Regions from separate parts of the Rhizobium sp. MHM7A genome, predicted to be linked through region 1. Evidence: riboswitches for the same ligand, from Rfam matches in the RefSeq annotation. Region 1 holds a riboswitch; the other holds the start of a gene.

Evidence for each region. Region 1 has a riboswitch for S-adenosylmethionine ahead of metA (homoserine O-succinyltransferase). Riboswitches for the same ligand answer to the same signal wherever they lie in the genome.
Region 2: it holds a riboswitch for S-adenosylmethionine, as region 1 does, so the genes downstream of both, FFR93_RS27085 (O-succinylhomoserine sulfhydrylase) here and metA (homoserine O-succinyltransferase) in region 1, are expected to answer to the same signal.

Annotation. Positions count from the first base shown of each region.
Region 1 covers NZ_VCHT01000015.1:6,312-11,408, reverse strand. The annotation lists gene FFR93_RS32420 (GntR family transcriptional regulator) at 1-243, opposite strand, end outside; gene FFR93_RS32415 (aldose epimerase family protein) at 384-1,406, opposite strand; gene metA (homoserine O-succinyltransferase) at 1,548-2,471, opposite strand; SAM riboswitch at 2,521-2,598, opposite strand; gene FFR93_RS32405 (ABC transporter ATP-binding protein/permease) at 2,754-4,628, shown strand; gene FFR93_RS32400 (ABC-F family ATP-binding cassette domain-containing protein) at 4,653-5,097, opposite strand, start outside.
Region 2 covers NZ_VCHT01000010.1:73,947-79,043, reverse strand. The annotation lists gene FFR93_RS27105 (HAMP domain-containing methyl-accepting chemotaxis protein) at 27-2,036, shown strand; gene FFR93_RS27100 (hypothetical protein) at 2,171-2,449, shown strand; tRNA gene FFR93_RS27095 (tRNA-Gly) at 2,474-2,547, opposite strand; gene FFR93_RS27090 (2'-deoxycytidine 5'-triphosphate deaminase) at 2,608-3,702, opposite strand; SAM riboswitch at 3,775-3,853, shown strand; gene FFR93_RS27085 (O-succinylhomoserine sulfhydrylase) at 3,898-5,082, shown strand.

The DNA.
Region 1 (5,097 bases):
ATGGCGCGATTCCAGCGCGCCCGCCGCCATCAGGTCGCGATAGGCGGTGCGTACGGTGACGCGGCCGAGCTTGAGAGCCTCCGCAAGGTCGCGCTCGCCCGGCAGCGCCGCGCCGGGCTTCAGCAATCCTTCCTGAATGAGACTGGTCAGCGCCTGAGCCAGCCGCTTGTAGAGCGGGCCGGCCAGAGCGTCGTCGCGCAGGCCGCGTCTGCTCAGTTCCGCTATCAGACTGGTTCTATTCATGGGTTGGCAATAGAACCTATATAGAACCAATGAGCAAGGGTAAATCGAAGGTGGAGATGAAAAAACCCTCCCCGGTTGGCCGGAGAGGGTTCACAACGATCTAATTTGAAAGCCGCGCGTCCGTGGGGCGCGCGCCTCTTTCAGCTCTTGGTGAAGATATAATCCGTCTCCTGGCGCAGCACCTCGCCCGGACGTAGGACCGCATTCGGGAAGCCCTCGTGGTTGATCGCATCCGGCCAGACCTGGGTCTCCAGGCAGAAGCCTGCGAACGGGCCGTATTTACGCCCGTCGAGGCCGGGAGCCCCTGTGTTGAGCTTAAAGCCGGCATAGAACTGCACGCCCGGCTCGGTGCTGCGCACTTCCAGCGACACGCCGGAATAGAGGCTGCGGGCGAGCGCGACGGTCCGCTTGGCGGTGCGTTCGCGGGACAGGCAGAAATTATGGTCGTACAACACCTGTTCGCTGCCGACGAAACGCTTCATCGGGGCCATCTCGCGGAAATCGAATTCGGTTCCGTCGACGGGCCGGATCTCGCCGGTCGGCACCTGCTTCTCGTCGGTCGGCAGATAGTGATCGGCGGCGATCATGATGTCGTGGCCCAGCGCATCCTCGCGGCCGTCGAGATTGAAATAAGCGTGCTGGCAGACATTGGCGAGCGTCGGCCGATCGCTGGTCGATTCGTAGGTGATCGACAGTTCCCCATTGCCATGCACCCGGAATGTCGCCTGGATGGTGCAATTGCCGGGATAGCCGGCGCGGCCGTCAGGATCGACGATCTTCATTATCAGGCGGTCGACTTCATGCTCGACGATCGTCCAGTTGCGCTTGGCGATATTGTCGCTGCCACCATGCAGATGCGTGACGCCGTTTTCGTTTTGCTCGAGCTGGTAGTCCTTGCCATCGAGCGTGAACCTGCCGCCGCCGACGCGGTTGGCGCAGCGGCCGGGTGTCGCGCCGAAATAGGCCGAATAGAGGGGGTAGCTGTCGAAATCCTCAAAGCCGAGCTGCAGCGGCGCGTCATGGCCCGCAAGGCGCAGATCCTGGATAACCGCACCCCAGGTGATGATTCTGGCCGTCAGCCCTCCGCCCTTAATCTCTGCGCGGTAGACGGTTTCACCCGCCTTCGTCTGCCCGAAAACTTCTCGCTCCAACTTCTCCGACATAATCGACATCCGTTCCGTTCTTTTCCTGGGGGTAGGTCGGGAACCTGCCTTCATTTGCTCCAAACCGCAACCGGTACGACCAGAAAGAAATGCGGCAGCGGCAATGCTGCGGGCCTTGATGTGAAATGCGGCCAGCGACGCTCAGAGATCCATACCAATCTCTTCGAGATCGTAGGGCGTCGTCTGATAGATCTCGTTGATCCAATTGCCGAACAGCAGATGCGCATGGCTGCGCCAGCGGTTCTGCGGCGCAAGCGATGGGTCATTATGCGGGAAGTAATTGTGCGGCATCTTGATCGGCACGCCGGCATCCACATCGCGGAAATACTCGTCGGAAAGCGAGGTGGAGTCATATTCGACGTGGTTGAACATGTAGAGCCGACGGCCCCTCTTTTCGTGCACGAGGCATACGCCCATCTCGCTGGACTCCATCAGGATTTCCAGGCTTTCGGATTTTTCGATATCTTCGCGGCGTACCTCGGTCCATCGGGACACCGGCACCTCGAAGTTGTCGGAAAAGCCGTTCAGATAGATGGAGGAAGGTTTGAGGTTCCGGTGGCGGTAGACCCCGAAGGCCTTTTCCTTCAGCTCGTATTTCGGAACGCCGTGGAAGTGATAGATCGCCGCCATAGCGCCCCAGCAGACGTTCATCGTCGAATGGACGTTGGTCTCCGTCCAATTGAAGATCTCCTGCATCTCTCCCCAATAGGTAACGTCCTCATAGGGCAGAAGCTCGATCGGCGCCCCGGTGATGATGAAACCGTCGAACTTGCGCTGCTTTACCTCTTCCCAGGTCTGGTAGAAGGCGAGCAGGTGATCTTCGGACGTGTTCTTCGCCTTGTGCCCGCCGATGCGGATGAGCGACAGCTCCACCTGCAGCGGCGAAGCGCCGACGAGGCGGGCCATCTGCAGTTCTGTCTTGATCTTGTTGGGCATCAGGTTGAGCAGGCCGATCTGCAACGGTCTTATATCCTGACGGATCGCCATCGTCTCGGTCATCACCCGCACACCTTCCTGAACCAGGGTTTCGAAGGCGGGCAGAGTATCGGGGATCTTGATGGGCATTGAGGTCACTCGATCAAAAATAAAAAACCGGCGGCGACAAAAAATCGCTACCGGTCCGCACGCGGCCCTTTAGCGACTTTTTTAACGTGGCTGCAAGCCGGCCGGCCAAATCACCACGGAGTGCCTTAATTAGTCCCAGTTGAGCCGCGAATCAACTGCCGAATGCATGCGAGAGCGGCCCGCGCAAGCATCATCACAGTTTAATGACTGATAGAATCTGTTGATAGACCGCTAACGCCACCATGTTAATAATGACAGCATGGGCGTTGTTGGAAAAGCATGATGGCAGATAAGATCGAGGGGAGGCCGAGCGCCAGGAGGCAAGACAGGGTTGGTTACGATTTCAGCCTGACATATCGCCTCGGAGTAATGTTCTCGGCATTCTGGAATTCTGAAGTGCGTGGCAAGGTGCTGTTTTTGGCCACCGTGCTGATCCTCGTCATCCTGGCGACGGCTTATGGCCAGGTCATCCTCAACGAGTGGAACGCCCCCTTCTACGATTCGCTCGAGCGCCGGGATCTCGGCGAATTCTTCCACCAGCTCGAAATCTTCGCGATGATCGCCGGCACGCTGCTGCTGCTCAACGTGCTGCAGGCCTGGCTGAACCAGATGACGGCGCTCTATATGCGTGAGGGCCTGTCGCGCGATCTCGTCGACCAGTGGCTGAAGCGTAAGCGGGCGCTGCGGCTCGCCTCCAGCGGCCTGATCGGCGTCAACCCGGACCAGCGCCTGCACGAGGATTCCCGCAATCTTGCTGAAAGCACCACTGGCCTGGTCCTCGGCCTCTTACAGTCGACCATTCTTCTGGTGAGTTTCATCGGCGTGCTTTGGGAGCTGTCGAGCGGCTTCGTCTTCCGCATCAGTGGCCACAGTTTCTCCATTCCTGGATATATGGTCTGGGCAGCGATTTTCTATGCCGCTTCCGCCTCGGTGCTGAGCCAGGTTGTCGGCCGCAAGCTGGTCAAGCTCAATGCCGACCGGTTCTCGAAAGAGGCCGAACTCCGTTTCACGCTGATGCATGCCAATGAGAACATGCCAGCCATCACCGTCGCGCGGGGCGAAGAGAACGAGCGCCGGCGCATCAACACCGATATCAGCTCGGTGCTGCGGGTCGTCAGGCGACTTGCCATGGCCAACACCAACCTCACCTGGGTTTCGGCCGGCTACGGCTGGCTGGTGATCGTCATCCCGATCATCGTTGCAGCCCCGGCATATTTCTCCGGCGGCCTCACCCTCGGCCAGCTGATGATGTCGGTCGGCGCCTTCAACCAGGTCAATACGGCGCTGCGCTGGTATGTCGCCAATTTCGGCCCGATCGCCGAATGGCGTGCCACGCTGATGCGCGTTACCGACTTCCGCCAGGCATTGCTCGATATGGACGAGGACTTCGATCTGAAGGGCAGCATTGCCTATGAGAACACCGCATCCGACACGCTGACGATGAAGGATGTAGTGATCAATGCCAAGATCGGCGAAGACATCGAGGAATGCGGCGGTTTTCGCCTGCGCGAAACCGATGTCGTGATCAAGGCCGGCGAGAAAATCATGATCAACGGCGATCATAGCGTCAACCGAAAGCTGCTGTTCCAGGCCATGGCCGGGCTCTGGCCGTGCGGCAGCGGCACGATGGGCTTGCCGCCGGTCGACGACATGCTGTTCGTTCCGCAGATCGCCTATGTTCCCGGCGGCACGCTGCGCGAGGCGCTGGCCTTCCCCGAAAGTCCCGATGCCTATGAGAAGGCCGCCGTCGAGGCGGCCCTCGAAAAGGCCGGCCTGCACTCTCTCGTCGCACGGCTGGATACCCGCGCCCGCTGGGACAAGCTGCTCGACGGCGACGAACAGAAGGCGATCGGTTTCGCCCGTCTGCTGCTGGTACGCCCGCGCTGGATCATCTTCGACGAAGTGCTTGAGGGCATGGAGCCGGAATGGCAGGAGACGATGTGCCGAGTGCTGGCTTCGATGCCCGAAACCGGCATGATCTATATCGGCCGCTCTGAAACCTATCTGGAGGCGCTGCAGCCGCGCGTGCTGCATCTGCAGGCGCTGCCTTCGAGGTCCGAGGAGCCGCAGCAGCAGGCCGCCAGGACCGGCGCCAGCGCCAGCGCCGGCGCTTCAGAGCGCCGCGTCATCCGGCTGGACCCTGCCCGCACCGATTGACGCGAGCGGCTGAGTGCGAAAATCTCAGCCTTCCAGCTCTTCCCGCAGCATTTCGAGCTCCAGCCACTCCTCTTCCATCTTGGTCAGGCTGGCGCGCAGCTTTTCCATCTCGCTTGCAAGCCGGTTGAAGGCAGCGGGGTCGCGCGTGAAGAGATTGGGATCGGCCATGACAAGTTCGCGCTTGGCGATCTCGGCTTCGGCTTTGGCGATCTCCTTCGGCAGATTGTCAAGCGCGAATTTCTGCTTGAAGGAGAGCTTACTCTTCGAGCCTCCGCCGGAAGCTGCTGTCTCCTGCGTCTTCGGCTTCTCCGCCGCCTTCTCGGCCTTCCTGCGCTCTTCGAGCGCGCCTTTGCGCTGTGCCAACATATCCGTGTAGCCGCCGGCATATTCGATCCATCGACCGTCGGGCGCATCCGGCACGGCGGGCGCGATCGTCGAGGTCACGGTGCGGTCGAGGAAGTCGCGATCG
Region 2 (5,097 bases), on a different contig from region 1:
CCGGGCAAAATCGGGTGACATTTCCCATGTTGAAGCATCTGAAGATCCGCACCAAAATCATCTCGGTCGTGGCGCTCATCGGGCTGATCACGATGGCGGGGCTGGTCTATATCATCTCCGAGTTCCGCCGGGCGGACGCCGCCTATAGCGTCTTTATCGATCATGAGGCACAGGCCTCGATGCTGAGCGCGCGCGCCAGCGCCTCTGTCGTAGCTTCGGTGCTGCAGGTCACGTTGGTTGCCGAAATGCAGCCCGACACGCCGACGTACCAGACAGCGCTTGCCACCCCGAGCAAGCTGCCGCAGGCTCGCGACCGGATGAGACAGGCCCTCGCACTCCTTCCGAGCCGCAAGGCGGCGATCGACGAAATTCAGGCGGGCATCGATGAAATCGAAGCCCTGGCCAATAAGATCATCGAGCAGAGCAAGGGCGAGGATCGGGCCGGCGCACTCGCCAATGTTGCGCTGATCAATGCCAGGCTCGATGCGCTGACGCCGAAGATGATCGCCAACAATGATGCGATGATGGCGATGCTCAACGACGGCGGCGACGCGCTTTCGGCGTCCGTCAGCGGCCGGATCACCTTCTGTTTCGTCCTGATCGGCATTGCCGTTCTCGCCGCGATCGGCTTCTCCGTTGCCGTGGCGCAAAAAGGCATCGCCGGCCCGATGACGAAGCTCAGCCTGCGCATGAAGCGGCTTGCCGAAGGCGACACCGATAGCGATATCAGCGGTCTCGATCGCCGCGACGAAGTCGGCCAGATGGCAAAGGCGGTTTCGATCTTCCGCGACAATGCGATCGAGCGTCGTCAAATCGAGGCGCGCGCCGATGCGGACCGCAGTGTCAGCGAGCGCGAGCGACGCGAACGCGAGGCGCAGAAAGCTCGCGAGGCGGCCGAGCTCGAACGCGCCGTCGCAGCCCTTGGCGACGGCCTGCGCCGCCTTGCCGCCGGCGATCTCGCCTCATCCATCGGCGAGCCCTTCGTCGCCCATCTCGATGCGTTGCGCCAGGATTTCAACCACTCGCTCGAGAAGCTCAACGAGACCATGCAGGCGGTCGGCGCCAATGCGCGGGCCATCGGCGCCGGCGCCAACGAGATCCGTTCTTCCGCAGATGAGCTTTCCCGGCGAACGGAACAGCAGTCGGCCTCCGTCGAAGAAACCGCAGCGGCGCTGGAAGAGATTACCACGACGGTGCGCGACGCGGCCAAGCGCGCCGCGGAGGCGAGCCAGCTCGTCACCCGCACACGCCTCGGCGCCGAAAAATCCGGCGAGATCGTCCGCAAGGCCGTATCCGCCATGCAGGAGATCGAAAGGTCCTCCGGCGAAATTTCCAATATCATCGGCGTCATCGACGATATTGCCTTCCAGACCAACCTGCTGGCCTTGAATGCCGGTGTGGAAGCCGCGCGCGCCGGCGAGGCCGGCAAAGGTTTTGCGGTCGTAGCCCAGGAAGTGCGCGAACTCGCCCAGCGCTCGGCCAATGCCGCCAAGGAGATCAAGTCGCTGATCACCAATTCCGGCTCGCATGTGCAAACCGGCGTCACGCTGGTCGGCGAGACCGGCAAGGCGCTCGATGCGATCGTCACCGAGGTGCAGGAGATCAACCAGCACGTCCACGCGATCGCCGAAGCCTCCCGGGAGCAGTCGATCGGGCTGCAGGAGATCAACACCGCCGTCAACACCATGGACCAGGGCACGCAGCAGAATGCGGCGATGGTCGAGCAATCCACCGCCGCCAGCCACAGCCTCGCCAGCGAAGCGGCAGCGCTCAACACGCTGCTCGGCCAATTCCGGCTGACCGGCACAGGCGGTTTTGCCGCCGCTGCACCGATCGCGTCCGTCCGGCCGCCGGCCGCGGCACCTCGCGCGGCAGCGCGCCCGGCAGTCAGGGCAGCCCCGATCCGCATCGCCAAGGAAGGAACGGTGCGCCCCGCCGCCTCCCCGGCCCGCGCGCTCGGTCAACAGCTCGTCAGCGCCTTCGGCCCCAACAGCAGCACGCCGATAAGCAAGGATGGCGACTGGACGGAATTCTGAGCCGGTTGAAAGTATCGCGCGACGTTCCAGGCGCCACTTCCCGAAGGAGTGATGGCCGAGGCGCCGTTTCATCTGGTGCGCCTGTTCCGATCGGGAGTAAGATCGCGGCGTTCGGCGCACCGGAAGGGATAGACATGAAACCGGCAATCATCGGCCTCATCGGCACTCTTGTTCTCGCGGGATGCAACACCGTCAGCTACAGTGGACCGGGTCTTGAACCGATCCCGGGCAGCATCACCTATAATGGCCAGCCGCGCAGCAAGCTCACCAAATCCCCGCCCGGCTCCAGCTTCCCGCATAATTTCATCGACCAGTATGGCCGGGAGGTGGAGGAAACCTACATCATCCAGCCCGACCGGAGCCTGATCATCGCGCATCGGCAATACAAACCGATACGGTTTTTCGGGGATTAGGTTTTAATCGCATCACTGGGAAATTGGAGCGGGTGAAGGGAATCGAACCCTCGTATTCAGCTTGGGAAGCTGCTGCTCTACCATTGAGCTACACCCGCGATGCGCTGAGATTTCCAACAGATGGGGGCCGCTGTCAAGTCGCGACCCTCCGGCAGGCGTCAGATGCGGAAGTGCTTCGAGAGCTTGAGGCCCTGGGCCTGGTAGTTGGAGCCGAGACCGGAGCCGTAGAGGCTGGTGGGTTTTTCCTGCATGTGCTCGTAGACGAGGCGGCCGACGATCTGGCCGTCTTCGAGGATGAAGGGCACTTCGTGGCTGCGCACTTCCAGGACGGCGCGGCTGCCGCGACCGCCGGCCGGCGCGTGGCCGAAGCCCGGATCGAAGAAGCCGGCATAATGGACGCGGAATTCGCCGACCAGCGGATCGAAGGGGGTCATCTCGGCGGCATAATCCGGCGGCACATGCACGGCCTCACGCGAGACGAGGATATAGAATTCGTCGGGATCGAGGATCAGTTCGTTGCGACCGCGGCTGTAAAGCGGCTCCCAGAAATCGAAGATGTCGTGCTGGTCCTTTTCGTCGACATCGACGACGGCGGTGTGGTGTTTGCCGCGATAGCCGATCAGGCCGTCCTTGTCGCCGGAGAGATCGATCGAAAGCGCGATGCCGCCGCCGGAGACGTTCGGCTGCTTGCTAGCGACGAGCGTCTCGCTTTCATGCAGCTTCAGAAGTTCCGGCTCCCCGAGCACGGACTGGCCGACGCGGAATCGGATCTGCGAGAGGCGCGAGCCGCGGCGCACGACGATCGGGAAGGTGCGCGGGCTGATTTCCAGATAGAGCGGCCCGGAATAACCTGACGGTATCTTGTCGAATTCCTGGGCGTAGTCGGTGATGACGCGGGTGAAGATGTCGAGCCTTCCGGTCGAGCTCTTCGGATTCGCCGAGGCCGACATGTCGGCCGGCAGCGCCAGGCTCTCCATCAATGGCACGATATAGACACAGCCGGTTTCGAGCACCGCGCCCTGGGAAAGGTCGATCACGTGCAGGCTCAGCCGGTCGAGCTTGTCCGACACCAGATGCGAGGGGCCGGGCATGAACGAGGCGCGCACTCGAAAGGCCTTTGCGCCCAAGCGAAGGTCGAGGCTTGCCGGCTGGATCTGATCGCGGTCCAGCTCCCGCTCGGAGATAAGACGCCCCGTTTCAAACAGCGCCGAAATCGCGCGGTCCGCCAGAATTCCAGTGTCGCGAGCCATCATGCCCCATCCATCTTTTGCGCCGACAAAACCAAACTCGGGGAATTGACGCAAGCAGCTAACAGCAGTATTGCAGAATTATCCCGTGGTGATTTGGCCGGTCGGCTTGCAGCCACGTTAAACAAGTGGCTAAAAAGACCGGGTTATGAAACCGGTCTGCTTTTGCGGCCGGTTTTTTTGTTATGTGAAGGTGATGGCATGAGCAAGACCTGGCGCCCGGCAACCCAACTCGTCCATGGCGGCACGCTGCGTTCGCAATATGGCGAAACGTCCGAGGCAATCTATCTCACGCAGGGTTTCGTCTATGAGACGTCGGAAGCGGCCGAAGCCCGCTTCAAGGGCGAAACGGACGGCTTCATCTACGCCCGCTACGGCAGCCCGACCAACGACATGTTCGAAAAGCGCATGTGCGCATTGGAAGGCGCCGAAGACGCCCGCGCCACCGCTTCCGGCATGGCGGCCGTCACCGCCGCCGTCCTCTGCCAGGTCAAGGCGGGCGACCATATCGTCGCCGCCCGCGCTCTGTTCGGCTCCTGCCGCTGGGTGGTGGAAACGCTGGCACCGAAATACGGGATCGAATGCACGCTGGTCGACGGCCGCGATCTCGCCAACTGGGAGAAGGCCATCCGGCCGAACACCAAGGTGTTCTTCCTGGAAAGCCCGACCAACCCGACGCTCGAGGTGATCGACATATCAGGCGTCGCCAGACTCGCCAATCAGATCGGCGCCAAGGTGGTGGTCGACAACGTCTTCGCAACGCCGCTCTTCCAAAAGCCGCTCGAACTCGGCGCCCATATCGTCGTCTATTCCGCCACCAAGCATATCGACGGCCAGGGCCGGTGCCTGGGCGGCGTGGTGCTCGCCGACAAGGCGTGGATCGACGAGAACCTGCACGACTACTTCCGCCACACAGGCCCGGCCATGTCGCCATTCAATGCCTGGACACTTCTGAAGGGCATCGAGACGCTGCCGCTGCGGGTGAAACAGCAGACTGAGAATGCAGCAAGGATCGCCGACTTCCTGGCCGACCAAAACAAGATTGCCAAGGTGATCTATCCCGGGCGCGAGGATCACCCGCAGGCCGACATCATCGCCAGTCAGATGACCGGCGGCTCGACGCTTGTTGCCTTCGAGCTGAAAGGCGGCAAGGAAGCTGCCTTCGCCCTGCAGAATGCGCTCGAGATCATCAAGATTTCCAACAATCTCGGCGACAGCAAGAGCCTGATCACCCATCCGGCGACGACGACGCACAAGAACCTGACGGAAGAAGCGCGTGCCGAACTCGGCATTTCTCCGGGCACAGTGCGCCTTTCGGCCGGCATCGAGGACACGGAAGACCTGATCGAGGATTTCGCGCGGGCACTCGCCAAGGTCTCGGGCTGACCGACGACAATGGCG